Regions from separate parts of the Rossellomorea sp. FM04394 genome, predicted to be linked through region 2. Evidence: predicted binding sites of a transcription regulator. Region 2 holds the regulator's gene; the other holds the start of a gene.
What was found. Region 2 encodes NrdR, which represses ribonucleotide reductase genes. Its sites were predicted from a motif close to AACACNATATATNGTGTT; they were not measured.
Positions count from the first base shown of each region.

Region 1 (15,571 bases), 300 kb from region 2:
TTTTGGACATGCATCCAACACATCAACCCTTGGCCCGAACAACAGCTGAGGGATTCCATTTACACAGCCGGCAATTTCGGAACGTTCATCGACAATACCGACTTTAAACGGGGGGATATTTTTGTCCGGGACGCCCGTCGATATCATACGTGCAAGGTCTCTGAGCAATGTGGTCTTCCCTGTCTGCGGCGAACCGATAATCATCGTATGCTTCCAGCCATTATCATAAACATATGGGAATAAAGATTGAGCTATGCCAAGCTTTTGTCTCGCAATACGGATGTTAAAGGAAGACAGATGCCGAATTCCTTTCACCACACCACCTTCTAGAATAACCTTTCCGGCAAGGCCGACACGATGTCCGCCTTCAATTGTGATATAGCCTCTCTTCAGTTCCTCTTCCAATGTATAAAATGAATGCCCGGATAGTTTGTTTATGAGCTGTTCGCTATCTTCCTCGGTAACGGTATAAGAAAGAAAATATGGCTTCCCCCTGGCCGTAACCTCCAACACACGGTTGGTACGAACCCTAATTTCTTCAATTCGGTCAATAAGATCTTGTGGAAGGCTCAGGACTTTATCAGAAATAGTGCTGGGTAGTAAGGCTAGAACTTCTTGCATTTTAAGTACCTCCTAATCTTGTTCCACTTCGGAATATATGACGTCGCTCTTCATACATGCTTCCCGATAATACAATGTATTCTAGTAAAATAAGATTATGACAGTAGAGTTGGAAGATTTGAGGTGGGGATTGGAAGTTTTGAATTGGGGTGAGGTGGATGAGGGGGATGGGGATGTCGATTCATGACAAATTCATAACACAAAAAAAGCCTGAACGAGAGTAATCCCGTTCAGGCTTTTCATATTATTTATCCACGTGATACATAAGATCCGTCAGTTGTATTAATGATTAATGTGTCTCCTTCATTGACGAAGAACGGAACGTTAACCACCAATCCTGTTTCAACGGTAGCAGGTTTTGAACCACCGGAAGCAGTGTCACCTTTGATGCCCGGTTCTGTTTCAGTTACTTTCAATTCAACTGAGTTTGGAAGTTCAACTCCTAGAGTTTCTCCTCCATACATCATGATGGACACTTCCATGTTTTCTTTCAGGTATTTCAATTCATATTCGATTGAAGAAGCAGGAAGTTCGATTTGATCATAGCTTTCGTTGTCCATGAATACATGCATGTCACCATTCGCATACAGATATTGCATTTTACGGTTATCAATTTGAGCTTTCCCTACTTTTTCACCAGCACGGAATGTTTTTTCCTGGATGGCACCAGTGCGAAGGTTACGAAGTTTAGAGCGAACGAATGCTGCTCCTTTACCCGGTTTAACGTGTTGGAAATCAATTACTCGCCAAATCCCGTTGTCGACTTCAATTGTCAAACCTGTACGAAAATCATTTACTGAAATCATGTTTTTTCCTCCTATTGTCTAGTAGACCTGTGTAGGGACTACAATGGTAGAATGATTAAATCTTTTGTAGAGTGTGTCAGTGTTTCATTGGAATCTTCTGTTATGAGTGTATCATCTTCAATACGAACACCGCCTACACCTGGAACATAGACTCCCGGTTCGACCGTTACGATCATTCCAGGTTCCAATACCACATCGGAACGGGAGGACAATCCTGGTCCTTCATGGACTTCAAGACCGATTCCGTGGCCCAGTGAATGTCCGAAATACTCATCATAACCTTTTTCTGTTATGTAATCACGAGCAATAGCATCCGCTTCTTTACCTGTCATACCCGGCTTGATCTTTTCCATGGCAAGGAGCTGTGATTGTAGAACGACATCATAGATCTCTTTCAATTTCTCACTTGGTTCTCCTACAGATAAGGTACGTGTCATATCGGAGCAATATCCTTTATAGTATGCACCATAATCCAACGTTACAAAATCACCTTTTTCAATCACTTTATCACTGGCAACCCCATGAGGAAGTGCAGAGCGATTACCTGAAGCAACGATGATATCAAATGATGAAGATGTCGCTCCCGCTTTTCTCATGAAGAATTCTAATTCATTGGAAACTTCTAACTCTGTCACACCCGGTTTGATAAAATCTAATATATGCTTAAATGCTGCATCGGCAATATCCGCGGCATCCTTAATTATCTTAAGCTCTTCAGGTGTCTTAATCAAGCGTAACTTTTCCACCAGACCTGATACCGGGACTAGTTCTGCTTCCAACACTTCACGGTAGCTCTCATACGCACTATATGTCAGGTAGTTCTTTTCAAAGCCCAATTTCTCAATCCCAAGTTTTTTCGCTTGCTTGGCTACTTCTTCATGGATTGGTCCGGTATGCTGTACGATTTCATAATCAGCTGCCTGCTCGGTTGCTTGCTCGATGTAACGGAAATCTGTTATGAATAATGCTTTCTCTTTAGAAATTAAGACAACACCTGATGAACCCGTAAAGTTCGTCATGTAACGACGGTTATAAGTACTGGTCAAGAGAATTCCGTCAATTCCGTTTCCTGAAAATGTCTCGCGTAATCGTTCAATTTTCATCTTATTCCACTCCCTTAATATTCTTTATGATCGCTTGTAACGCCAGTTCGTAACCAAACAGCCCAAATCCGACGATCTGGCCAACCGTTTCAGCTGCCACGACAGATTGATGTCTAAACGCTTCACGGGCATGGATATTTGATATATGCACTTCCACTACCGGTACCGATACCGAAGCCACTGCGTCTCTTATGGCATAGCTGTAATGCGTGAATGCACCGGGGTTCAATATGACACCCCCATATCCTTCATCCTCTGCCTTGTGTATGTAGTCAATCAATTCCCCTTCATGGTTCGATTGAGCTGAAAAGAGTTGAAAACCTTCATCTTCTGCTTGTTTCGATATCTTTTCCTCAAGCTGAGGCAGGGTGACATGTCCATAAATATCAGGTTCACGTTTACCCAGCCTATTTAAATTAGGACCATTTAAAAGCAAAATTTTAACCATATGTAAACTCCTAAAAAAATAGAATGTTCATCATGAACATTCTAACATAAACCCTTTACCTATACCTACATAATTGTCTGATAATGAGGATTTATCAATGTGAAACTTCCCCTGATTTTTCTTTCTGATCTTGATGCCTCAATTCATTTTCTTCATAAGAAATGGAGTAGCCAATAAATACACCATACAAAATATACAAGCATAAGGTTGTGATCAGGGTGTGATAATCAATGGATGTAAAGGATTGAATGCTCGGAAAGAGTGGATTGAGCAGTAAAAAGAAAGCTAAATATAACGCTACACCGTAGGCAGCCCCTACCCACATAGACTTGAATTTCCGTAATAAACCATAATAAATGAGGGCCACACCTATAGAAATCACTCCGTACGCCACAATGGAAAGGACGATCCCAATCCATTTGTCCACCCAGTCACCAACCGCCCACGGCTCAAAAATGATATTTGGCTCGATTTTCGTAAAGGAAAAAAAGTAACAAAGGTAAGAAATTGAACTCCATAACATCCCGCCAATAAAGCCCGTAACTACAACCATCGCCATGAACGATAGTGGTTTTTCACCCTGATTCTGCTCTAAACGTGGATTTTCCTTGCTTTCTACTGTTCCATCCTGGATCTTTTCATGTTGTCCCTTTTGTTCCGCCATCTGTAACACCTCCATTCGTAGTATGTCCCATTGATTTAAACATTTGCATGGTTTTACTTATTTTTCATCTGTAGGTGATGAGGGAAATATGGATGTTAAATCCTATCTCTAGTCCTCTGATTCATTTTTTAGTAAAATAGAGAATATCTTTCCCAAGTTTCAGAAAAATAACTTCAGCAATATTTACAGAAAATCGATAACTAATATGGTTAAATAACAAGGAATTTGTCTAGAATAATAGTATAGATATGTATAATGGATTGTATTGTAAGGAGGTGGCTTTGTTGAACGCTCGTAATATCTTTGTGTTCACATTAATATTGTTAGCTATTGTTGGGCTCTTTACTTCCCTATTTGGAAATCCTTTAGGGCTAGTAAAACAATTACTTGTTACAGCAGCTGTGATTGGAATTATCTACTTTATTTACCGAAGATGGTTCAGCGGAAGGCGAGCTGGTAATAGTAATGAACAGAGAGCGTTTCTTAAAGCAGCCAAACAATCGAAGAAGCGTCATAAGAGGAAGTCTTCAAGTAGGCCTCAAGTATCAAACGCCCAAAAGAAACGTTCGATACGAAAGAAATCCAATGCCAATCTGACTGTTATTGAGGGAAAAAAGAATAAGAAAAACAATCGAGCCTCATTTTAGGAGCTCGATTGTTTTATTAATACGTCCATTTTTGCAGAAAAGCTTCAGCTTTTGTTTTTCCGTACTGGATTAGTTCTGTTTTCCTTTCCGGGGTTAACTCGAATTCCGTAGTAAGAACTCCTTCCGTAGGAATAAAGATGATGTTTTTTTCAAGTTTTCTGGAAATGTATCTGGAATCATGTGCATCTTTCATCGTAGTAAAGAGGGCTTCATACATATCGATCGCATTTTTGATTTGTTTTTTGGGCTTCCCCACTAGATCGTGACTCAACTTAACCCCGATGACCGGCCTCACTTTTTTCACATTTTCCCGATCGAACAGCCACATAGGAAAATTACTGAGCACTCCACCATCCACCATGAAACTTATTCCTTCTAAAGATCGCAGCTTTACAGGTTCGAAGAAGAATGGAAGACTTGCACTCATACGTATCGCCCTGGCCACCGGAAAGGTTTCTTTCGGTATGCCGTACTTCTCGAGATCATCTGGAAGAACTAATAACCTGCCATTCGATAAGTCCGAAGCGATGACCCGGAGTGAATGGGGTGGTAAGTCGGCAAATGTATAAATCCCTCTTGCTTTAAGCTTCTCTTCCACCCAGCTTTCGAGGGCCACTCCTTTATATAAACCTAAACGATAGTAAACCCGGAACCATTTTATGATGGGTAGAGAGATGATTGCGTTTGAGTCCAGCAATTTATTAAAATCTAAATCATCCATGATTTTCAAGAGCTCCCTGCTCGAATAGCCTGCAGCAATAAATGCTGCAATCACGGCTCCCGCACTCGTTCCTGCGAGCCTCTTAAATCTGTAGCCCTTCTCCTCCAATGCTTGATATGCCCCAATCAAGGCGAGCCCCTTGATGCCCCCACCTGAAAAAACGCCATCGATGTCCACAGGCTCCACTCCTTCTTTGTCTCTTACTACATCTTTAATTCACAAGGAAGGATTTTAGACTAAAAAAAATAGGAGGGGAACCAGTCCCCGCCTATCTTCATTTATTATAATCCGCACTTCAGTTGAGCACCGCAGTTGGTACAAGTATTGCAGCCGCCCATATCTTTCACCGTACCTTTACGGCAGACCGGACACGTATTCCCGACTTCAGAACCAATAGTGACGTCAGTTGAACGCACATCTTGAATCGTATCGAGTAATACGATCGGCTTTTTCGATGTAGGAATGTCCTTTTGTTCCTGTTCAACCTCGTCATCAAAGCTGTTTTCTTCTGCTTTGAGGGTAAGAACTTGTGAATCACGGCTTCCGTCAACGTACACCGTACCACCTTTTGCTCCACCTTTATAAAGTCGCTCATACACTTTTTCTACTTGCTCGACCGTATAACCTCGAGGAGCATTGACTGTTTTCGAAATAGAGCTGTCGATCCAATTCTGAATCACACATTGGACATCGGCATGTGCTTGTGGTGCCAGGCTCATGGAAGAAACAAACCATTCCGGAAGATTGTCAGCATCTGCATCCGGATTTCGCTTCAAGTAATCCTCTACAATATCTGCTTTCACTTCAATGAACTTACCAAGACGTCCGCTTCTGTAATATGTGAATGAGAAGTATGGTTCAAGACCAGTAGATACTCCAACCATCGTACCTGTTGAACCTGTTGGGGCAACGGTCAATAGATGAGAGTTTCGAATCCCGTACTGTTGAATGTCATTCCGTACATCCTCCGGCATTTTATTCATGAAACCTGTTTCCACAAACGCTTTTCGCAAAGCTTTCGTTTCTTCGTCCATACCTCCAGTAAGGAATGGGAAGCTTCCCTTTTCCTTGGATAATTCAACGGATGCACGATAAGCGGTTGTTGCGATGACTTCAAATACTTCATCCACAAGTCTGTTGCCTTCTTCAGAACCGTATTCTTTTTCACAGTAGATCAATAAGTCTGCAAGACCCATTACACCAAGGCCGACACGGCGCTCACCAAGGGCCTGCTTTTTATTTTCTTCAAGGAAGTATGGAGTCGCATCGATGACATTGTCCTGCATGCGCACACCCACTTCAACGGTACGCTTCAATTTTTCGAAATCAACGGTTTTTGTCTCTTTATTGGCAAACTGAGCAAGGTTGACAGCTGCCAGGTTGCAGACTGAATATGGAGCAAGAGGCTGTTCACCACATGGGTTCGTAGCAACTACCTTTTGACCATATGCCTTCGCATTCGTCATATCATTTGCGTTATCAATAAAGAAGATTCCAGGCTCAGCTGAATACGTTGCACAAACATTGATAAGATTCCAAAGCTCTTTCGCTTTGATCTTACGGTAAGTACGTACTTTGTATCCAAGCTTTTCCCATTCTCGCACGTCACCCACATTGTGCCATTCTTCATTATAGTATTTCATTTGCTCTTCATTGTAACTTTCAACATCCGGGAAACGGAGTTCATACTCTCGATCGTTTTCCACAGCTTCCATAAAGTCGCTTGTCAGGCAAACCGAGATATTGGCACCCGTCAGGAATTCTGAATTATGGACACTGTAAGTTCCGCCTGTACGCAGCTTTTCTTCTGCATTCTTAAGGATCTTCGCATCAAATCCCCCGTAGCCAGGGATTTGTCTATAATTAAGGATTCCTTGATACATCGCTTCCTCTTGTTCTGTAAGAGGTGTGAATTTCAGCTTATCCTGAGCTGCCTTTTTAATCGTTTCATCTTCTGTATTTTCAAGAAGATAACGCAGAATACGCGGGTTTTGCATTTTAGAAATGATGAATTCGATAATATCGGGATGCCAATCTGAAAGCATGATCATTTGTGCCCCACGTCTTGATCCGCCCTGCTCAACCAAATGAGTCAATTTGGCGATGTCATCCAGCCATGAAACGGAACCTGAGGATTTACCGTTCACGCCTTTTGCAAGGGTATTGCGCGGACGAAGCGTCGATCCGTTCGTTCCGACACCCCCGCCCCGGCTCATGATCTCCATCACCTGCTTGCGATGTTCCGAAATCCCTTCACGTGAATCCTGTACAAAAGGCATCACATAACAGTTAAAGTATGTTACGTCCGTTCCGGCACCCGCTCCGTAAAGCACCCGGCCAGCTGGAACAAAATGCAGGTTCACCAATTCATGATAGAACTTTTCAAACCAAACTTGTCTCTTTTCAGGAGTTTCTTCCACTACTGCCAAGCCTGTTGCGTTACGCTTCGCAATTTGTTCGTAGTAGACTTCCAGAGGCTTTTCGATTACATCAAGTGTTCTTGAAACGATACCGGTTTCCATTTCTTCCGGCTTGTCGATGGCACTTCTGTACTCTTCTTCGATCCAAACATCTGCTTTCTTCGTTTCCCAGTCGATGCTCGAAATGTAACCTAATCCTCTTGCAGGGAATTTAGGATCTTCTTTGATGGTGAGGACGACAAAGTCTCCCTCGGAAAGAGTGATCTTTTCCGTGTCTTTGAAAGAATAACGATCAATCATGACAAGACGGGATACACCTTTGTGTGTAGTATTCATATCCGGTGTAATGGGATGTACTTGAGGAAATAATCCGATATCCTGATTTAATCTTTCGATGTTTAATTTCATTGTGTTTTTCGACGCAACAGTCATAAAGACAACTCCTTCTATCTCAAATCTTTCATTTGTTTGTTATTTACTATGATGTGTAATATCAAATAATACGATATCATAGCTCTCTTCGAAAAGCAATAAATAAACACAACATATAGTGTGTAAAAAATTATTCTACACACCATATATTGTGTTTCAGGTCAATAGGTCATTTGTTTGTCAAACGGATAATAAGCCAATAAAAATAGAAAACAGGAGGAAATAATAGAAAATCATATAATACTCCGACCATTTCTATTAATTTAGAACTTGATATAAATCCAAGTGGCGTAATAGTTGGTAAAATAGGAAAAAAGCGACAAGCATCGCTTTTTTTCTACAAAAAAATTTTTATCGTTTAAAGTTCCAGTCATCTGATTCGTAACGGGTACTGGCAAGGTCCACAACATATTGTGTTTCCTCTGCGGAAAGTTCATATGGTTCCAGGTGGATATTCAATCCTTCTTCAAAGCCTTTTTTGAACGCTTCCTTCGCCATATCCATGGTAACTGTTTCAGAACTGATTTCGTTCATCGCAACGGCTTTACTTTTAAATGCTCGTTGCATACGCTCTTTTACCCTGTCAGATGGATAATTAAACAGGCTGAACAATTTGTCTTCGTCGAGATCCAGGAGGATAGAACCGTGTTGAAGGATGACACCCTTTTGACGCGTCTGGGCGCTGCCTGCCACTTTTCGGCCTTCTACCACCAGTTCATACCAGCTTGGTGCATCAAAACAAACAGCTGAACGTGGATTTTTTAATCCTGCCCTCTCCTCTGCTGTTTTCGGAACAGCAAAGTAGGCTTCAAGACCAAGGCCCTGAAATCCCTTCAGAATTCCTTCCGAGATGACACGATACGCTTCCGTTACGGTTTTAGGCATTTCAGGGTGATCTTCTGAAACAATGACGCTGTATGTCAATTCATGTTCATGCAGAACCCCTCTGCCTCCGGTCGGCCTTCTGACGAACCCCAGTCCGTGCTCCTTGACTGCCTGAAGATTGATTTCCTTTTCTACCTTTTGGAAATAGCCAATCGATAGTGTTGCAGGATCCCATCCATAAAAACGAATCGTCGGAGGAATCTTCCCCGCGCTATGCCAATCCAGTAGCGCTTCATCAAGGGCCATATTATAAGAAGGGGAGCAATTCCCTGAGTCAATGAATCTCCATGTTTCTTTTTTCATGCATCATACCTCATTTACGTCTTCTCTTTGATATTTTGTTATGTAATCATTCACCTTCAATTAAGTCCGTTACTAGTCTATCAAATCCAATCGAAAAAACAAAGAAAAACAGATTGGAAAGTGTTTGCTATAAAATAATAAATTTGTTTTGATTCTCGGGGCTTTCATGAATATAATAGAAGATAGCGCAATTGTAGAAAGGAGCATGAATGATGGAAGGATTATATATTCTTTTAGTCGTACTTGGTGGAATCATTGTTTATTCACTCTTTACGTTCTTCTATCAAAAGAGAATTGTAAATACATTGACTGAAGAAGAATTTCGAGCAGGATATCGTAAAGCTCAATTGATAGATGTTCGTGAAGCGAATGAATTTGAAAACGGTCACGTACTCGGCGCACGAAATATCCCACTCTCTCAAATTAAAATGAGACAAAAGGAAATCCGTGCCGATCAACCCGTTTACCTTTATTGCCAAAGCGGACTCCGCAGCGGACGAGCAGCTCAAATGCTTCACCGCAAAGGGTACCGAGATCTTCACCAATTGCAGGGCGGCTTTAAAAAGTGGACAGGTAAAGTAAAACATAAAAAATAATGTGAAAGGATTGCCTTTGGGGCGATCCTTTTTTTGATCGGTGGGAGTAGTGGGATGGATTGCGTTGGTGGTTCTAGTGGTAGTATGCATAATCCCATCATCAAATGGGATTATTTGTAATTTGGCTGGATTTTTGATAAAAACGGCTGGACTCCTGTTCATTTCGGCTGGATTCTCGACCAAAACGGCTGGATCCCTGTTCATTTCGGCCGGATTATCGACCACCACGACCAAATTCCGCGCCTATTTTGCTGAGTGATCCACCATATCTGCTTAATTACTTGTCTTACTATGCTAATAGTCCCTATAAACGGCCAAATCACGTCTTTTTCACTTGAATTACAGGAGATAACACCACAATCACCACAATCACCTCCGCCCCATTTCTCTTTCAATGAAGGTCCGTCCCTCAAAAAATCCCCGCAGCGAATCGCTGCAGGGATTTTCGTTGTTACCTATTATTAGCTTTCTTTTGAATAACGAAGTACTGGTTTTCTTGCTGCAAGTGTTTCGTCCATACGCTTGACGATGGTTGTGTGTGGAGCTTCCTGGACGATTTCAGGTGTTTCTTCTGCTTCTTTTGCAATTTGGATCATTGCATCTATGAAGGAATCCAGGGTTTCTTTTGATTCAGTTTCTGTCGGTTCAATCATCATGCACTCTTCCACGTTCAATGGGAAGTAAATCGTTGGTGGATGATATCCGAAATCAAGGAGTCGCTTCGCAATATCCAATGTACGGACACCAAGCTTTTTCTGGCGTTTTCCACTGATGACAAATTCATGCTTACAATGACGATCATACGGAAGATCAAAGTGAGGTGCCAGTCGACGCATCATGTAATTTGCATTCAGAACGGCATTCTCCGTCACGGCTCTCAACCCGTCCGGACCCATCGTTCTGATGTACGTATACGCACGAACGTTGATTCCAAAGTTTCCATAGTAAGGTTTCACACGACCAATGGAGTCAGGTCTGTTGTAATCGAATTCGAATGTATCGCCATTTTTCACAAGGACCGGTTTTGGAAGGTATTTAATCAAATCTTCCTTCACACCGACTGGACCACTTCCTGGGCCTCCGCCTCCGTGAGGACCGGTAAACGTTTTATGAAGATTTAAATGCACGACATCAAATCCCATATCCCCCGGTCTGGCTTTTGATAATACAGCATTTAGATTGGCACCGTCATAATACAGCTTTCCTCCAGCTTCGTGAATGATTGCAGCCATTTCCAGAATGTTCTCTTCGAATAAGCCGAGGGTGTTCGGATTTGTCAACATAAGTGCCGCTGTATCCTCTCCTACCACACGCTTAAGATCCTCTAAATCAACTAAGCCATTTTCATTCGATTTAACCGTTATGGTATCGAAACCTGCTACAGTGGCACTGGCCGGGTTCGTTCCATGAGCTGAATCCGGTACGATGACCTTCGTACGGTGGGTGTCACCATTTGCTTCATGGTAAGCACGGATCATCATAAGACCCGTCCACTCTCCGTGAGCGCCTGCTGCAGGCTGCAGGGTCACCTCATCCATACCTGTGATTTCTTTCAAATGCTCTTGAAGATCATACATAAGTTCAAGCGCGCCTTGAACACTTTCTGCTTCTTGTAGCGGATTGATATGGGCAAATCCATTCAGGCGTGCAACGTTTTCATTCACCTTTGGATTGTACTTCATCGTACAAGACCCTAATGGATAAAAACCGGAATCCACACCATGATTACGTTTTGATAATGCTGTATAATGACGCATGATATCCAGTTCAGATACCTCTGGAAGCTCTGGTTCTTCCGAACGGATATAATCCGATGGAATGAGATCCGATAATTCCACCTGTGGTACATCTAATTCAGGTAAGCTATAGCCGACACGGCCTTCTTTAGATAATTCAAAAATAAGAGGTTGATCTTTCTTATTCATGACAATCCCCCAATTCTGCTACAAATGCGTCGATTTCTTCTTTGCTGCGAAGTTCAGTAACAGCCACCAGCATGTGCTGTGCCAAGCTGCCATCCACTAGTCCAAGATCATATCCGCCAATCATTTCTTTTCCTAAAAGCTTTTGATTGATTTCTTTGACCGGCATATTTACCTTTACGACAAACTCATTAAAAGTTGGTCCTTCAAATGCAATGGAGAACCCTTTTGCTTTAAAGGCTTCTTTTGCATAATGTGCTTTTTGGATATTTTGAAGTGCCATTTCTTTGACACCCTGTTTACCAAGTGCAGTCATGGCAACAGATGCCGCGAGTGCATTTAATGCCTGGTTTGAACAAATATTCGACGTGGCTTTATCACGACGGATATGCTGCTCACGCGCTTGAAGAGTGAGAACAAATCCTCTGATTCCATCTTCATCAACCGTTTGACCAACAAGACGGCCCGGTACTTTACGCATAAGCTTCTTGTTCACGGCGAAGTATCCACAGTGAGGTCCACCAAAGGCACTTGGAATGCCAAATGGCTGTGCATCACCAATGACGATATCTGCACCTAATTTCCCGGGAGGTGTAAGTGCTCCTAATGCAAGCGGGTTTGAGGATACCACGAACATCGCTTTTTCAGCATGAGTCACTTCTTCGATCGCTTTTAGTTCTTCCACCCGGCCGAAGAAGTTAGGATATTGGACGATTACCGCTGCAATTTCATTACTCATTAATTTCTTGAGTTCTTCCACGTCCGTTACACCATTATTGTGGGGGATTTCCACCACTTCGATATATTGACCTTTTGCATAAGATCTTAAAACATCACGAGATTCCGGATGTACGGTACTTGAAACCAATACCTTTTTACGACGGGTCTGACCTGCACTAAGCATAGCTGCTTCTGCCAATGCCGTTCCTCCATCGTACATGGAAGAATTGGCTACATCCATGCCAGTCAGCTCACAAATCATCGTTTGAAATTCAAAAATAGCTTGAAGTTCACCTTGAGATATTTCCGGCTGGTACGGAGTATAGGCTGTATAGAACTCAGAACGTGATAATACATGATCAACGATGATCGGCATGTAGTGGTCATATACTCCTGCCCCTAAAAAGGATGTATGACTTTTCAAGTCAGCGTTCTTCGCTGCCATTTTGGTCAGTTCTTTTACCAATTCCGTTTCAGACTTCGCTTCTTTGATCTTATAATCCCCTTTGAAACGAACCTTTTCAGGGATATCTTCAAATAGATCGTTAATGCTGTTTACTCCTATGCTGTCTAACATTTCCCTTTGATCCTGCTCTGTCATCGGTAAATAACGATGCTTCATGACCGTCATTCCTCCCCTATTTCTTTGGTCTTTTATAAAAAGGTGTCGCTACTACTTTGGCTTTCAACTTTTTCCCTCTGATTTCAACCAGTACTTCTGTTTCTAAAGAGGTAAACTCTTTTTTTAGTAATGCTAATCCTACGTTTTTCTTTAATGTCGGCGATTGCGTACCGGTTGTAACTTCCCCTATCTCTTCTTCACCGGAATACACTTTGTAGCCATGACGGGGAATTCCGCGATCGATCATTTCGATCCCGACGATTTTTCTTGAAGCCCCTTCTTCCTTTTGCTGTTTCAGCACTTCCTGACCAATAAATGGAACCTCTTTCTTCACCTTTACGGCGAATCCGATTCCCGCTTCGATCGGTGTGATCGATTGAGATAATTCTTGTCCGTAAAGGGCAAGATTCGCTTCAAAACGCAATGTATCACGTGCACCCAGTCCACATGGGAGTACCCCATGTTCCTTTCCTGCATCCAGGATTGCTTTCCAGATTGCAGCCGCATCAGCTGCATCACAGTAAATCTCAAATCCGTCTTCCCCTGTGTAACCGGTACGTGAAACAAGTGCATGCTTACCAGCTATATTCACTTGGGTTTGGAATTTGAAAAATCCGATATCGCTGAGTGAATGTTCGTTTGTAAGTATTTGTAAAACCTGTTCGGCAAGTGGACCTTGGAGTGCCAATTGCGCCATATGTTCAGAAATATTGTTAATTTCAACTCCATCGACTTCATGTTCTTTAAGCCACTGAAAATCTTTATCTATATTTGCTGCATTGACGACGAGCAAATAATCATTATCTTTAATTTTATAAACTAATAAGTCATCGACCGTCCCACCGTTTTCGTAGCACATAGCCGTATACTGAGCCCCTCCGTCTTTTACTTTGGAGACATCGTTTGTCATCATTCTTTGTAAGTAGTCAAGAGCCCCTTCACCCTTCACTTCAATTTCTCCCATATGAGAAACGTCGAATAGTCCAGCTCGGGATCGTACCGCCTCATGTTCTTCTTTAATACTTGAGAATTGCACTGGTAAAGCCCAGCCACCGAAGTCGATGGTCTTTCCTCCATACTCTTTGTACACTTCGTATAAAGGTGTTTGTTTTAACTCTGACATGACTTTTCCCCCTTTATCTTCCTTACATGCATAATTCTTAACCACGTTTAATCCCATGAAAAAAGGACAGAAAAACCCCTTTTCATAAAGAAGTTTTCTCTGTCCTTGCACCTGAAAGTTTACCGAAGAACGGCTTTCCCCTTTGGTGGTTTCCTGTACGGAAACACTCTCCAGAGCTGCGTCCAACAAGAGTCTTTTTGCCTGAGAGATTCACACTTAAACGTGTTTGCTCCTTCGGCGCTGTATGCACAGTCTCTCCCCTTGTTATCATTCGCCAATATTCCTTAAAACATTTGGTCATACTAGAAATATACAGAAGAAATGTTGTAAATGTGAATGTTCGGATTTTCGAGTTTTTTAAACATTAGAAAATCTATTTTCATCCTACCATTAAATACGAGGATTGAGCAATCATTTTTATTAGAATTAAGGAGATGTTTTTCAGATGAACGTTGAGGTTTTATTTGATGAAGAATGGGGCGAGGGTCTCGAGAATTTAATTGATAACGATGGCCCATGGGGGAATTGGGAGCTTTATAAGCTTGCAGTCGAATTTGAACATCATCTTGCAATTCCGAACTTTGAAGGCCTTCAGGCGCCAAAACATTTGGCAAATGTCACTCCGCTCCCCCATCAGCTTGAAGCAGCAAAGCAGGTTGTCGAAACAATGAACGGAAAAGCGATCCTTGCAGATGAGGTCGGGTTAGGTAAAACCATCGAAGCCGGGTTGATATTGAAAGAATACATGATAAGAGGATTAGTGAAGAAAGTATTAATATTGGTTCCCGCCTCCCTGGTCTCTCAATGGGCCTATGAATTAAACAGTAAGTTTTTCATTCCGGCTGTTCCCCAACGAAAAAGTTACGTATGGGATCAGTGCGATATTGTCGTCTCATCCATGGATACGGCTAAGAGGAGCCCTCATCGGGAAAAGGTGTATGAACAGGACTATGATTTAGTGATTATAGATGAAGCTCATAAACTAAAAAATCATAAAACAAAAAACTATGAATTTGTCCAAAACTTAAAGAAGAAATTCTGCTTATTGCTGACGGCCACACCGATTCAAAATCGTGTCGAGGAGATTTTCCATCTTGTTTCTCTCCTTAAGCCGGGACATCTTGGAAATGAGTCCGGATTTTCTGACAGATACAAAAAGGGTGATCGTACCCTTCAAGAGGATGAACATTTAAAGAGCCTCATTAACAAGGTGATGATTCGTAATAGGCGGAGCGATACGGGTATTGAATGGACGAAACGTCATGTCAAGACAGTTTTAATTGATTTTAACGAAGCTGAAAGAGATTTATATAACAGCATCGATTTGCTTAAGGGTGACTATGATGAGTGGGCTAATTCAAGCTCCTTCTCTCTGTTAACTCTTCAAAGGGAAGCATGCAGTTCTCGTGAGGCTGTATTTTATACTCTTAAAAACATGCTGGAAAAGAAGGAAAACCCGACAGCAGCTTTTGAAAATACAATTGGCACACTTATGAAAAAAGTAGAAAACGTGACAATGAACTCCAAGGCCCAGAAAG
Region 1 is NZ_CP168654.1:2,862,690-2,878,260, forward strand. Features, by position in the region: gene spoIIIAA (stage III sporulation protein AA) at 1-621, opposite strand, end outside; gene efp (elongation factor P) at 870-1,427, opposite strand; gene ACCB35_RS14515 (M24 family metallopeptidase) at 1,466-2,530, opposite strand; gene aroQ (type II 3-dehydroquinate dehydratase) at 2,532-2,978, opposite strand; gene ACCB35_RS14525 (YqhR family membrane protein) at 3,073-3,642, opposite strand; gene ACCB35_RS14530 (SA1362 family protein) at 3,927-4,289, shown strand; gene ACCB35_RS14535 (patatin-like phospholipase family protein) at 4,306-5,187, opposite strand; gene ACCB35_RS14540 (vitamin B12-dependent ribonucleotide reductase) at 5,292-7,862, opposite strand; gene ACCB35_RS14545 (biotin/lipoate A/B protein ligase family protein) at 8,214-9,050, opposite strand; gene ACCB35_RS14550 (rhodanese-like domain-containing protein) at 9,263-9,646, shown strand; gene gcvPB (aminomethyl-transferring glycine dehydrogenase subunit GcvPB) at 10,108-11,571, opposite strand; gene gcvPA (aminomethyl-transferring glycine dehydrogenase subunit GcvPA) at 11,564-12,910, opposite strand; gene gcvT (glycine cleavage system aminomethyltransferase GcvT) at 12,927-14,033, opposite strand; glycine riboswitch at 14,213-14,304, opposite strand; gene ACCB35_RS14570 (DEAD/DEAH box helicase) at 14,479-15,571, shown strand, end outside.
Region 1: ACCB35_RS14540 (vitamin B12-dependent ribonucleotide reductase) is a predicted target of NrdR. The motif match lies at 8,001-8,018, and genes of this name have one in related genera.

Region 2 (15,571 bases):
TTCTTCTGCTGTTTACCAGTCTCTTCATTGTCAAAGAAGGAGAGTATAAAGTGGTCCGTCAATTCGGGGAAGTAGTGAGAATAGACAAAGAACCCGGTTTGAAATATAAGATCCCGTTCATTCAGTCTGTCACGACCCTTCCTAAGCATCAAATGACATATGATGTAACGGAAGCCGAGATCAATACGAAAGATAAAAAACGGATGCTCATCGACAACTATGCCGTATGGCGCATCGAAGACCCTCTTAAAATGATCAAAAATGCAAGAACGGTGATCAATGCAGAGACGAAAATGGAAGAGTTCATCTACTCTGTCGTCAGGTCAGAGCTTGGTCAGCTGGAGTATGATGAAATCATCAATGATGAAAAGTCTTCCCGTGGAAGCTTAAATGACCGAGTGACCGCAAAGGTGAATGAGCTGCTGGAGCGGGATGGATATGGCATAGTCGTTCAGGATGTTCGCATGAAGCGAACAGACTTACCGGAAGCAAATGAAAATTCTGTTTATACACGCATGATTTCAGAACGTGAATCAAAGGCTCAGGAATACCTTTCCATGGGGGATGCTGAGAAACAAAGAATCACGGCTGAAACAGATCGTGAAGTGAAGGAGCTGCTGGCAAAAGCAGGGGCAGACGCCAATGTCATCAGGGCAGAAGGAGAATCGGAAGCGGCACAGATTTACAACAAATCGTTCTCCAAGGATCCCGACTTCTATGACCTATATAAAACGTTGGAGACTTATAAGAAAACAGTGGATGATAAAACGGTCATCATTTTACCATCCGACTCCCCTTACGCTAGGCTGTTAATGGGGTATACGGAATAAAAGAGAAGAAACTCTTGAAGATAGGGGGCATCCCATTCTTCAAGAGTTTTTTTACACTTAGGCTGGTTTCTAAAAGATAGTTGATATGATCTTATTCTCCCCTTTATCGATTATAAGGTCCCCATTTTTCCTTTCATTCCCCAACATGATAGAATAAACATATAGAAACAGAAGCCTTTACAGGAGGTACTTACATGTCCAAAAAATTAGTATTGATTGACGGCAATAGCATTGCTTACCGTGCATTCTTCGCACTGCCTTTGTTGAATAACGACAAAGGTGTACATACAAACGCAGTATACGGTTTTACCACCATGCTGCAAAAAATATTGGAAGACGAAAAACCATCACACATTTTAGTCGCGTTCGATGCCGGAAAAACGACTTTCAGACATAAGACATTCACGGAATACAAAGGCGGCAGACAAAAGACGCCACCGGAATTGTCAGAGCAGTTCCCATATATCCGCGAGCTGTTGGATGCTTACGGAATTAAACGCTATGAAAAAGAAAACTATGAAGCGGATGATATTATCGGAACGCTCTCTCTGCAAGCCGAATCTGACGGGTTTGAGGTAAAAGTGTATTCCGGGGATAAGGACTTAACACAGTTAAGCTCGAAGACTACGACGGTTTGTATTACGAGAAAGGGCATAACGGATATCGAAGTGTACACCCCGGAGCATATAAAAGAAAAGTGGGAAATCACTCCTGATCGCATCATCGATATGAAGGGTCTTATGGGGGATAGCTCAGATAATATTCCAGGCGTGCCGGGTGTAGGTGAGAAAACGGCAATCAAGCTCTTAAAAGAATTTGATTCCCTTGAAAAACTGCTTGACTCCATCGATCAGGTCAGTGGGAAAAAGTTAAAAGAAAAGCTGGAGGAAAATAAAGAACAAGCGATCATGAGTAAGGAGCTGGCGACCATCCTCAGAGAAGCCCCGATCGAAATTGGAGTGGACGAGTTGAATTATGATGGAATGGATGAAGGGAAACTGAAGGAAGTTTACCGGGATCTAGGATTCAACTCACTACTGGAGAAAATGGGTGAAACCGTTCAGGATGAGCCACAGGAACTCGATGATATCTCCTTTGAAATAGTCGAAACCATCAAAGAAGAACATCTTACAAACGAGAGCTCATTATACATCGAAATGCTAGAGGAGAATTATCACCTCGGAGAAGTAATCGGGATGAGCCTGCACAATGAGAAAGGCACGATTTTCTTTACACTTGAAACCGCATTGAATTCAGAAGCCTTTAAGGATTGGGCTGAAAATGAAAGTGCAGCGAAATATGTTTACAATTCGAAGGAAACCGTGGTTGCTTTAAAAAGACAAGGAATCGATATGAAAGGGATTGAGTTCGATCTCCTGTTAGCGTCCTATATTATTAATCCTTCTGAATCCAGTGAAGATTTCGCTTCCATCTCAAAAGGACACGGTCAGCCTTCGATCGAATCGGATGAAGCGGTTTATGGAAAAGGTGCGAAGCAGAAAATCCCTTCTACTGACATTCTATCAGAGCATCTTGCACGAAAAGCATTCATTCTGCATGAGTTAAAGAACACTTGTATGGAAGAGTTGAAAGAAAATGATCTCTATGAATTATTTACCGAGTTAGAATTACCACTTGCTCTTATTTTGGCCGAGATGGAATTCACTGGCGTCAAAGTGGACCAGGAGCGTTTGCTCGCCATGAAGGATGAATTAGCTCACCGCTTGGAAGAATTAGAAAAGAATATCCATGAACAAGCCGGCGAAAGCTTTAACATCAATTCTCCGAAGCAGCTTGGCGTGATCCTTTTTGAAAAACTGGGATTACCGGTCGTGAAGAAAACGAAAACCGGTTATTCCACTTCTGCTGACGTACTTGAAAAACTTCAGTCCAAGCATGAAATCATTGATCATATCCTGCATTACCGTCAGTTAGGGAAGTTACAATCCACTTATCTAGAAGGGTTATTGAAGGTCGTCCATAAAGATTCGAGTAAGATTCATACACGATTCAACCAGGCCCTTACACAAACTGGCCGGTTAAGCTCGACAGACCCTAACCTGCAAAATATCCCGATCAGGCTTGAGGAAGGGAGAAAGATCCGCCAGGCGTTCATTCCATCTGAAAAAGGCTGGGTGATGTTCGCTGCTGACTATTCTCAAATTGAACTGCGAGTACTTGCTCATATTGCCAAGGATGAAAAATTAGTTGAAGCCTTCAGGAATGACATGGACATCCATACGAAAACAGCGATGGACGTCTTCGGGGTGGCGAAGGACGAGGTCACATCCAATATGAGAAGACATGCGAAAGCCGTTAACTTCGGAATCGTCTATGGAATCAGTGACTACGGTCTTTCTCAAAGCTTGGATATCACCCGTAAAGAAGCAGGGGAATTCATTAAGAAGTATTTAGAAAGCTTCCCTGGTGTAAAAGAATACATGGATGACATCGTTCAGGATGCAAAACAGAAAGGGTATGTCACGACCCTCTTGAATCGACGACGTTACCTCCCTGAAATCACGAGCCGTAATTTCAACCTGAGAAGCTTCGCTGAACGTACAGCGATGAACACACCGATTCAAGGAAGTGCAGCGGATATCATCAAGAAGGCGATGATTGATATGGCAGCGCGATTAAAAGAAGAAAATCTTCAATCCCGATTATTGTTACAGGTACATGATGAATTGATCTTTGAAGCACCTGAAGAAGAAATTGAAGTATTGAAGAAGATTGTTCCTGAAGTGATGGAAAATGCAATGGAGCTGGAGGTTCCGTTAAAGGTCGATTACTCATACGGCCAAACGTGGTACGACGCGAAATAGTAGAGTTTTCAGAAGGAGGTGGCGGCATAGTGCCTGAGCTGCCTGAAGTAGAAACTGTCAGAAAGACGCTTGAGCTTCTTGTGATTGGAAAGAAGATCAGGGACGTTTCGGTTTTTTGGCCTAAAATGATTAAAAACCCGGACGAATCCGATGAATTTGTCCATAGCCTGAAGGGGCAGGAAATTCTTGAAATGAGAAGAAGAGGGAAATTCCTGATCTTTTATTTAAACGACGTGGCCCTTGTTTCTCACTTGAGAATGGAGGGGAAGTATAACCTGTCCGATAGTGGGGATCCCATTGAAAAGCACACCCACGTCATCTTTCATTTTACGGATAACACGGAACTCAGATACCGCGATGTCCGGAAATTCGGAACGATGCATCTATTCAGGAAAGGGGAGGAATTACTTCATCTTCCCCTCCTGCAGCTGGGACCTGAGCCATTCCAATCCGAGTTTACAACAGACTACTTAACAGAGAAGTTGAGCAAGACAGAGAGAATTGTAAAAGCCACATTATTAGATCAGACCGTTCTTGTGGGACTGGGGAACATCTATGTAGATGAAGCATTATTCCGTGCGGGTATACATCCCGACCGGAAGTCGAAATCCCTATCACAGGAAGAAATTGAGCGGCTCCACCAGGAAATAATCCGAACGTTGGAAGAAGCGGTTGAAATGGGTGGAAGTACGATTCGATCCTACGTAAATTCCCAAGGACAAATGGGGATGTTCCAACAGAACCTCTACGTATATAGTCGGAAAGAAGAACCTTGCCGTAAGTGTGGTACCCCCATTGAGAAGAAGGTTTCAGCAGGGAGGGGGACACACTATTGTCCCGATTGCCAACGTTAGAGAGAACAATTAACATCTGATAAGCCCTTACCATATAGTATTGTAATGATTTTTGGGAGGGCTATTAGATGAGTGAAACAATCTCCTTATTACTGCTGGCGTTTGCTGTAAGTCTAGATAGTTTTAGCACCGGTTTAACCTACGGATTACGAAAAGTGAAGATCCCTACAAAATCAATCAGCATCATATCCATTTGTTCGGCAAGCTCTTTATTGGTAGCCATGTTGCTTGGTCAAACCATCGGGGCCATCATCACACCGGTTTGGGCCGGCAGAATCGGCGGCCTGATTCTGGTTGTAATAGGAGCGGCCGTACTGTACCAGTTCTTTAGACCGGAAAAAGAAACGGTATTATCCCAAGAAAAGACGTTGATTAACTTTGAGATTAAATCCATAGGATTGGTGATCCAAATTTTAAGAAGGCCGTTAACGGCAGACTTTGATAGATCGGGTACGATAACAGGAATCGAGGCATTCATGCTTGGAATCGCCCTATCTCTCGATGCATTCGGTGCCGGAATTGGTGCCGCGTTATTAAGTTTCTCGCCATTATTACTTACGTTGGCAATCCTGGTGATGAGCTTCACGTTCTTATTCTCAGGATTGAAGATGGGAGAATTCTTCTCTCATTTACGATGGATTCACAGAGTATCATTTATTCCAGGGGTTCTGCTGATCCTTATAGGGATCCTGCGGTTTTAGTGGCTGAGGTAGAAAGGAATTCGATAATGGCAACCATAATAGGATTAACAGGTGGCATTGCAAGCGGTAAAAGTACAGTGTCCACTATGTTAAATGAAAAAGGATATACGATAATAGACGCCGATCTTGCCGCCCGAATGGTGGTTGAAGTTGATCAGCCTGCTTATCTAGCGATTGTGGAAGAATTCGGTGAACACATATTGCACGATCACGATTCAACCATCAATCGGGAAAAACTCGGTCAAATCATCTTTAACTCAGAAGAAAAACGGAAAAAGCTAAATGGAATCGTGCATCCTGCCGTCAGAAGCATGATGCTTGCACATAAGGATGAAGCCATTGCAGCTGGTAAAAACACTATTTTCATGGATATCCCGCTTTTATTCGAAAGCGATTTGACGTGGATGGTTGATCGCACGCTCGTGGTATACGTCAACGAAGAAACCCAACTATCCCGTCTGATGGAACGCAATCACTTTACAAGGGAAGAAGCACAAGCACGCATCGCTTCCCAATCCCCCTTAAAGGACAAAGCAAACCTTGCCGACGCAGTCATCGACAACAACGGTTCTTTACATGAAACCAAAGAACAGCTTGATGCACTATTAGTGGAGTGGAATCTAAAACCATAGAATGACAGATGAGCCGACAAGAAACCTCTTGTCGGCTTTTTATTATGGTCCGCTAGATAATTAGTAGTTATGGCGATAAATATTGATTTTTGGTTTGTATTTGTATATAGGAGAAATTCTAATCGTAACTAGAGAGGCTTTAAGGTGTTTGTCTTTCAAATGTATAGGCACTAAACATATATCAGCACAGAGTGGATTGCAGCGGAAGGCACTTGACTCCTGCGGGAATAGCGGGACAGGTGAGACCCCGCAGGCGCAGCCGAGGAGGCTCACCGCCCGCCCCGCGGAAAGCAAGTGCCTGCAGCGGAAAGGAACGGTCAATATTTAAATCAATATCAATGCATGAATCCATACCCCAAAAATATACATTCAATAAGCCGATTTGTCAGAATAATAAAACATTAAAAATCCGCAAAATACTTATTAACTAATTCTCTAAATATGTTATACTATTTTTAGCAAATAAACATATAAGTATAACATTAATATAGAGGGGAGCCGGATTTATGAAGGCGAAAATTGCAATCAATGGTTTTGGACGTATTGGAAGAATGGTTTTCAGAAAAGCAATATTAGAGGAAAACTTAGAGGTTGTAGCCATTAACGCAAGCTACCCGGCTGAAACGCTAGCCCATTTAATAAAGTATGACACAAATCATGGAACATTCCAGGCAGATGTGATAACAGAAGATGACGCACTCATCGTCAACGGGAAACGTGTCCTACTATTAAGCAATCGTGATCCTAAAGCATTGCCTTGGAACGAATTAGAGATCGATATCGTGATTGAAGCAACAGGAAAATTCAATTCAAAAGACAAAGCGAGCCTGCATCTAGAAGCGGGTGCCAAAAAAGTCATCCTGACGGCCCCGGGTAAAAATGAAGACGTTACGATTGTTATGGGTGTAAATGAAAGCGCATTAAATATTGAAGAACACAGCGTGATTTCAAATGCATCTTGTACAACGAACTGCTTAGCGCCGGTTGCGAAGGTATTAGATGAGCAATTTGGTATTGAAAACGGACTAATGACAACAGTCCACGCTTACACAAATGACCAAAAAAATATTGATAATCCACATAAAGATTTGAGAAGAGCAAGAGCGTGCGGCCAGTCGATCATTCCGACAACGACTGGAGCAGCAAAAGCATTGTCATTGGTTCTGCCTCAATTAAACGGCAAGCTTCACGGAATGGCATTACGCGTGCCTACACCAAATGTTTCACTAGTGGACCTGGTTGTAGATGTGAAAAGAGACGTAACAGTAGAAGAAATCAACGAAGCATTTATTACAGCATCCCTTGGTTCTTTACATGGAGTGCTGCAATACACAACAGAACCATTGGTATCGATCGACTTTAATACAAATCCCCATTCAGCGATCATCGACGGGTTATCCACGATGGTAATGGGAGATCGAAAAGTGAAGGTACTGGCCTGGTACGATAACGAGTGGGGCTATTCATGCCGCGTCGTCGATCTGGCTAAATTCGTTGCATCAAAAATGAACGCCAAACAAGAAGTAAACGTTTGAAAGAACCAACATAAACAATAAGCTGCATCCTTAGAACGTACCTTTTATGGTGCGTTCTTTTTCTTGTGAAATTTATTAAAGGCGCTTATCGTAAATTTGTTGCTTTTCACAAGTGAGTATATCGGTGTTCTTTGGCAGAAAGATATAGGAACAACTTTCTACCAAAGTGCTTTTTTAAGTTTATTATAGTTAGAAAAAGTGTAGTATCACAGAGTGGATTGCAGCGGAAGGCACTTGACTCCTGCGGGAAATAGAGGAAAAGTCGAGACCCCGCAGGGCAAAGCCCGAGGAGGCTCGACTTCCTCCCCCGGGAATCTTGTGCCTGAAGCGGAAAGGAACGGTCAACGATTAGAATATAAAATTACTACAGTATTGTATTTGTCAAAAAGTGAAAGAGGAATTCGTAATATCCACTTAAAAAAGTTTATAAAAATTTATTGCAAAACACTTTTAAACAAAGTATACTATTTTTCGTGAACTTCTTATTAGCAAATGAATACTGATTTAACTACTTAAAGGGTTAGGACCTCTTCGGACTAACTTTCCCCCGTGGTAGTTAAGATTTTGCCAAAGGATTCGTTCATTTTGACGAAAAAAATTATGTCAAAGGGGGAAACACTCAATGGAAACAATGGGTCGTCATGTAATCTCAGAATTATGGGGTTGCGATTTTGAAAAATTAAACGATGTAGTAGGAATTGAAAAAACATTCGTCGATGCTGCACTTAAATCAGGTGCAGAAGTTCGTGAGGTAGCTTTCCATAAATTTGCTCCTCAAGGTGTTAGTGGAGTTGTGATCATTTCAGAATCACATCTGACTATTCACAGTTTTCCTGAACATGGTTATGCCAGTATTGATGTATATACTTGCGGTGATTTAGATCCTAACATCGCTGCTGAATATATTGCAGATGCTCTGGGTGCTGACACGCGTGAAACAATCGAATTGCCACGTGGTATGGGTCCGGTACAAGTTAAAAAGTCTCAGGCTCAAGCCCTTTAATCGAAAATAACTCAGAAGAGATGCATGGTTAGATGCATCTCTTTTTTTTATGCTTTGTATATGATTTGATTTTGAATTTTCATTCGTGTGGTTTTCGTGTAAAATAAGGGTAAATAAAGGGAGGAACTTTATATGAGCGGAATACGTACCCTGTTTAAACGATTTCAATCAGAATGTGAGACATCTGATCAGCACGAAGATAAAGACCTGCAGTCACGATATTATAAATCCATGCATCAAGGTGCATTTAATGCAGTATTAGAGTTATTCTCATCCTCTGAGTATGAGGTAATTTCCCAGTCAAAGGACAGAGGGGAAATCACGGTCCGTAAAAATGGGACTCCCCAACTATTCATCGTCGCAACCGTCATCACGGTAAGACCTTTTGAAACGGCAGTCGATTTCAAGGTGAGTGCAGAGAAAGGGAAGATCTTTGGTACATATACGGTATTAAAAGCGCAGATCAGCCATTATTATCAGAAGCTTGAAAGCGAATTGACAAAAGTGAAATAACGGTAAATCCCATAGAAGCTTGTGTATAGCGCAGCTTTTTTATATGATGAAAGTAATAGTATGTAATAACGGAGCTGATATTATGAAATGCCCGTCTTGCCAGCATAATGGTACCCGAGTGGTCGACTCCCGGCCTGCTGATGAAGGACGTTCGATCAGGAGAAGAAGAGAATGTGAAGAATGCACGTTCCGCTTCACGACCTTCGAGAAGGTTGAAGAGCTTCCTTTAATTGTGGTGAAAAAAGAAGGGGTAAGAGAAGAGTTTAGTCGAGAGAAGATTTTGAGAGGGCTGATCAAGGCCTGTGAGAAGCGCCCGGTGCCTCTTGAAAGATTAGAAAAGATCTCTACGGATATTGAAAAGGAACTCCGGAATCAAGGTGCTTCTGAAGTGGAATCCGTAAAGATCGGGGAGATGGTCATGGACCAACTTGCCAAGGTAGATGAAGTTGCATACGTACGCTTTGCATCTGTATATCGACAGTTTAAGGATATTAATGTATTTATAGACGAACTGAAAGAATTAATAAAAAAAGAGTAGAAGAATGAGCTGAAGATGTAATTCTTTAGCTCTTTTCTCTTTATTTCTTTGAAAGGTAGAATCCAACTATGATGAAGAAGCATTGGAATGAAATACAGCCAATCGATCCCTACACGGTAGGGACAAATGGGATGCTTCAGGAATATGATCGGAAAATCATTACATTTCTGTACCAGCCTTTAATTGGTCCGGTTTGCTACAGTCTTTATATGAGTTTATGGGGAGAAGTGGAAGAAAATCGGCTCTGGTCGACTGATTCCACCCATTATCACCTTATGAACGTTCTGTCCGTGAATCTTCAGGACGTCTACGAAGCGCGGATGAAGCTTGAGGGGATCGGCTTGTTAAAGGCATATGAAAAAAGGGACAACGGGGATCGCAGCTTTCTTTATGAACTGCAGCCTCCCCTTTCTCCTCAGGAATTCTTTCATGATGGTATGTTGAATGTGTATCTTTACCGGAAAATCGGCAGAACTCATTACTTGCGTTTGAAGAAGTTTTTTACTGACGAAACGGTTGATAAACAGCAGTACTCGAATATCACTCGATCCTTTCAAGATGTTTTCACATCGGAGCAAATTAATTTTCTTCACCATGATGCAAATGTGGATTCAGAAACCAAGTCTGGTGAACAATATATGAAATATGGAAAGAATGAAGGGATTCCATTAGACGAAATCGATTTTGATTTTCAGTTATTGCTGGCAGGGCTATCCGAATCCATGGTTCCGAGAAAAGCCTTTACAGCTACCGTGAAGGAAACGGTCCTAAAGCTGAGTTATTTATATGGGATTGATCCCCTTCAAATGAAAAATATCGTCTTAAGTTCCCTGGATGCAGATGATACCATCGATATAGAATTATTGCGTAAAACCGCACGGGATTGGTATGGGCTTCAAACAGGTGATCAATTGCCCGATTTGACTACCAGAATCGGGGTCAAGAAACCTGCACCAGCGAATAAACCCCTCTCCAAAGAAGAAGAGCTGATTGAATACCTGGAAAACACGTCTCCAAAAGACGTACTATCTGATATTTCGAATGGCGGTTCACCTTCCAAGTCTGACCTGCAGGCCGTGGAAGAGGTGCTCATGTCACAGAAGCTGCCGCTAGGTGTTATGAACGTCCTTATACAATATGTTTTATTAAAGACAGACATGAAGCTGACAAAGGGATATATGGAAAAAATCGCTTCTCATTGGTCGAGGAAAAAGGTTACGACTGCAAGTGAAGCAATGGATTTAGCTAAGAAAGAACACAAGCAGTACCTTGAGTGGGCTGAAGGGAAAAAGGAAACGAAAACGAATAGACGAAGAAAGCCGATCCGGACAGAAAAACTCCCGGAATGGTTCAAGGAAGAGGAAACGGAGAAAGAAAACGAATCCTCTCAGGAAGGATACGATTTCGAGGCAGAGAAGAAAAAACTCGAAGAAGAGCTTAAAAATTTTCGGAAGTAGGTGAACGTAGCGGTGGAAAGAATAAATAACACCCTGAAAAGGTTGGCGGCTTCTGGTTCGTTTCAACAAAGATATGAACAAATGAAAAAAGAGATTCTAGAAAACAATGATGTGAAAGATTTTATTCGAAGAAATGAAGGCCTCGTAACAGGTGAAATGGTCAATGAAAGTCTGATGAAGTTATATGAATACATTTCTCAAAGTAAGGAGTGCCGTTACTGCCCTTCTTTACAGGAATGTAAGAATATGATGGAGGGGTATGATCCCCACTTAGTGATCAGGGGCAACACCATCGACATCGATTACCATCGCTGCCCTCGAAAGGTCATTCACGATGAAAGAACGAGCGCCCAGCGTCTTATCAAGAGCCTGTATGTGCCGAAGGATATTTTACAGGCCTCCTTCTCAACCCTGGACCTCGATTCGAAAAGCCGATTGGAAGCTGTGCGATTGGCGAAGAATTTCGTAGAGAATTATTCTGAAGGAGAAAAAATGAAAGGACTCTATTTTTACGGGAAGTTCGGAGTTGGTAAGTCCTATTTGTTAGGGGCAATGGCCAACGAACTTGCCCAGAAAAAAATAGCGTCCCTGATTGTTTACGTTCCCGAGTTCTTCAGAGAAATCAAGCAATCGCTGGGAGATAACTCGGTAAATGAAAAGCTGGAAATGGTGAAATCTGCACCGATCCTCATGCTGGATGACATCGGTGCAGAAACCATGTCCAGCTGGGGAAGGGATGAAATCCTGGGGACGATCCTCCAGTACAGAATGCTTGAGAACCTGCCGACATTCTTCACATCCAACTTCAACTTCAACGAGCTGACCCATCACTTGACCTACAGCCAACGAGGAGAAGAAGAAAAACTCAAGGCTGCACGGATCATGGAGCGGATTAAATACTTGTCCCAGCCTGTGTTGATTGATGGAAGGAATAGAAGAGAATAGCTTAAAAGAGAGGAGAGTCGCATGCGATGCTCCTTTCTTTTTTTATGGAGCTGATTCAGCCTAATGTGAATTAACAATTATTGTAAGACGGCCGGATTTTTAATGGAAACGGCTGGATTATTACTGATTTCGGCTGGATTTTAAAGAGGAACGGCCCGATTTTCGAAAGAAGCGGCCGGATTATCGGCGAAATCGGCCGGATTCAGTCAGCGCGCACTTAAGCGTAAGCATCTTCATGGAATCCATTACAAAAGAAAAGAGACAATTAAATTCACTCATCAACTTCTAATTTATACAAGCCTCCCATATATATAAATCAGGGAATTGGGTTTAAGGAGGCGAGAAAGTTTGATTGAATTTATTTTTAAGCAAAAAAATGATGCGGTAAAGCTTCAAGAATACCTCAATAAAGAGTTCATACAATCATGGTTTCATGAAACACTATTTCAACATACAACTCACTATAATCTGACGATAGAGGTTTCCCCCTTCTTCAAGGAAAAAGAAAAACTGTTCAATGGGGTTTCCCACTTTGTCTTAAATGATAAATGCATGGACTGGTCCGAATCAGCCCTCAGGGGAAATTACTTCTATGAAGATGTTGATGAAATCAATCAAATATTAGAAATCGTATCAGAAATGAGGATGGGGGAACGGCCCGAATTGATGGAGCTGATCGGGGAATGGGACGAGTCCAAATACGTCCATGACAGCCTGGAGCTTTTATTGGAAGGGAAGGCACCGATATCATTCGACTCCTTTAGCAAGTTCAGGCTGAAGAAGCTCCAGGAGAGACTGCTCCTCATGGTGGATCTTGCCATCGACGAATATAAGATGGAGCAGGAATATCAAATGTTTGTTCACATGCTGCGGGAGTATCTGGCATCAAGGGAGCAGAAAATGCGCACGATCCATCTGTACTCGACGGGTTACGGCTTTCGTTTCTTTGATGAAGACATGAAAGAGGTGACAAGGCAGGAACTGACAAAGGCGATCGATAAACGCCTTCTGACCAATCACCCGTTATACGTTGATTCGTACACCATTGCCCCGTTACTATCACTTGCCCCGGAAAAGATACTTGTGTATGGAAACGGCGACCATCAATTGATCAGGACGCTTCAGAATATTTTTGAAGAACGGATCGATCTGCTGCCGTTGAGTTATTTTCCCGATCCACTCCTTTATCCTTCCTGGGATATCGCGAATGAATAGGCACTTGCTTTTCACAACATAACCAATTATAATACCTACATAATAAGTCAATAAATAAAGGTTATGATGAGGACAACAATATTCCTATTCCATTCACAGAGAGGGAAGTCATTCGGCTGCAAGCTTCCTAATTCGGTAGTGATATTTACCACCTCGGAACTTCAATCATGAACGGAATCCGCTTGGATCCAAAGTATTGGTTGACGGCTAAATGTCGTTATTCGTTTTCAATGAAGTCATTGTCTGTACTTTTGTGCACAATGAGAAGTTGGGTGGAACCACGAGTTTACTTATTAACCTCGTCCCTTCAAACGTGAAGGGGCGGGGTTTTTTATGTTTTATAGAGATTATTTAAGGAGTGAAACCACATGTCAGAAGTAGTGAAAATTCAGTTCCCCGATGGAAATGTCAAGGAGTTTCCCAAGGGGACCACAACAGAAGAAATTGCTGCGTCCATCAGTCCCGGACTGAAGAAGAAGGCGCTCGCTGGTAAGATAGATGGAGTATTAATCGACTTGCGTACGGGGATCCAGGAAGATGGAGCGATTGAAATCGTTACACCTCCAGGAGAAGATGCACTGGAAATTCTTCGTCACAGTACAGCCCATTTAATGGCACAGGCGATTAAACGTTTATACCCTGAAACAAAGCTTGGGATCGGGCCGGTCATCGAAGGCGGGTTTTATTATGATATTGATTCCGAGCACACGTTTACACCAGAGGACCTGCCGCTGATCGAGAAAGAAATGAAGAAGATCACTGGTGAAAACTTAGATGTGGTCCGTAATGAAGTCAGCCGTGACGAAGCGCAGAAAATGTATGAAGAAATCGGTGACGAGTATAAGCTCGAATTGCTTGAGGCGATTCCGGAGGGCGAGCAAGTCTCTATTTATGAGCAAGGTGAATTCTTCGATTTATGTCGTGGGATCCACATTCCGTCCACTAATAAAATTAAAGAATTCAAACTGTTAAGCATCGCCGGGGCATATTGGCGCGGAAACAGCGATAACAAAATGCTTCAACGGATCTACGGTACAGCTTTCTTCAAGAAAGAAGACCTGGAAGAGCATCTTCGTCTTTTAGAAGAAGCGAAAGAGCGTGATCACCGTAAAATCGGAAAAGAATTAAACCTGTTCATGAACTCACAAAAAGTGGGACAAGGTCTGCCGATGTGGCTTCCTAAAGGTGCAACGATCCGTCGCATCATCGAGCGCTATATCGTGGATAAAGAAGAGCGCCTAGGCTATGATCACGTGTACACTCCTGTAATGGGAAGCGTTGAGCTTTATAAAACAAGCGGTCATTGGGATCACTATCAGGAAAACATGTTCCCTGTCATGGAGATGGATAACGAAGACCTTGTTCTTCGCCCTATGAACTGCCCTCATCATATGATGATTTACAAAAACGGCATTCACAGCTATCGTGAGCTTCCGATCCGTATCGCCGAGCTTGGTACGATGCATCGTTACGAGTTATCAGGTGCCCTGTCAGGACTGCAGCGTGTGCGTGGGATGACGTTGAATGATGCCCATATCTTTGTCCGTCCGGATCAAATCAAGGAAGAATTCAAGCGTGTCGTGCGCCTCGTTCAGGAAGTATACAAAGACTTTGATCTGAATGACTATTCCTTCCGTCTTTCTTATCGTGACCCCGAGGATACTGAGAAGTACTTTGATGATGATGAGATGTGGAACCGTGCACAGGGAATGATCAAGGAAGCCATGGATGAACTGGATGTTGAGTACTTTGAAGCAGAAGGGGAAGCGGCATTCTATGGCCCTAAACTGGACGTTCAAGTGAAAACGGCACTTGGCAAGGAAGAAACGCTCTCCACTGTTCAACTGGACTTCTTACTTCCTGAGCGCTTTGATCTAACATATGTAGGAGAAGATGGGAAACAGCATCGCCCGGTAGTCATCCACCGTGGAGTCGTATCCACGATGGAACGCTTTGTGGCCTTCCTGATCGAAGAATACAAAGGGGCATTCCCGACTTGGCTCGCTCCGACACAGGTCCAGGTGATCCCGGTTTCTCCGGATGTTCACTTTGACTATGCTAAAGAAGTGAAGGAAAAGCTGCAAGCTGAAGGATTACGCATTGAGATCGATGACCGTAATGAAAAGATCGGCTACAAAATCCGCGAAGCACAGATGAGCAAAGTCCCTTACATGCTTGTGGTGGGTGACAATGAAATCAAGGAAACGGCTGTCAACGTCCGTAAATACGGAGAGCAGAAATCAGAAACGATCTCCCTTGAAGAGTTTATCGGCCACATCACAAAAGAAGCAAAACGATAAAACGAGGAAGAGGGACGGACCTTGCATCAAGGTCCGTCCCTCCCATATAAAATTCAAAAAAACTGTTGCACTCTCCTTAGATGTCTGATATTATGAAATACGTTGTGATATTAAATGATTATTTGACAGCGGTTTTGTCATGTGATATAGTATCTAAGGTGAATTGAATACAGTTTGGTACAAGTAGAAGCTACCCGCTTCTCACCTGAATAACGCTTTAAAG
Region 2 is NZ_CP168654.1:3,163,012-3,178,582, reverse strand. Features, by position in the region: gene hflC (protease modulator HflC) at 1-830, shown strand, start outside; gene polA (DNA polymerase I) at 1,025-3,655, shown strand; gene mutM (DNA-formamidopyrimidine glycosylase) at 3,685-4,509, shown strand; gene ytaF (sporulation membrane protein YtaF) at 4,578-5,210, shown strand; gene coaE (dephospho-CoA kinase) at 5,237-5,842, shown strand; gene ACCB35_RS16060 (glyceraldehyde-3-phosphate dehydrogenase) at 6,349-7,377, shown strand; gene speD (adenosylmethionine decarboxylase) at 8,000-8,380, shown strand; gene ACCB35_RS16050 (cytosolic protein) at 8,513-8,893, shown strand; gene nrdR (transcriptional regulator NrdR) at 8,976-9,431, shown strand; gene ACCB35_RS16040 (replication initiation and membrane attachment family protein) at 9,503-10,888, shown strand; gene dnaI (primosomal protein DnaI) at 10,901-11,833, shown strand; gene ACCB35_RS16030 (putative sporulation protein YtxC) at 12,182-13,048, shown strand; gene thrS (threonine--tRNA ligase) at 13,417-15,348, shown strand; ribosomal protein L20 leader region at 15,524-15,571, shown strand, end outside.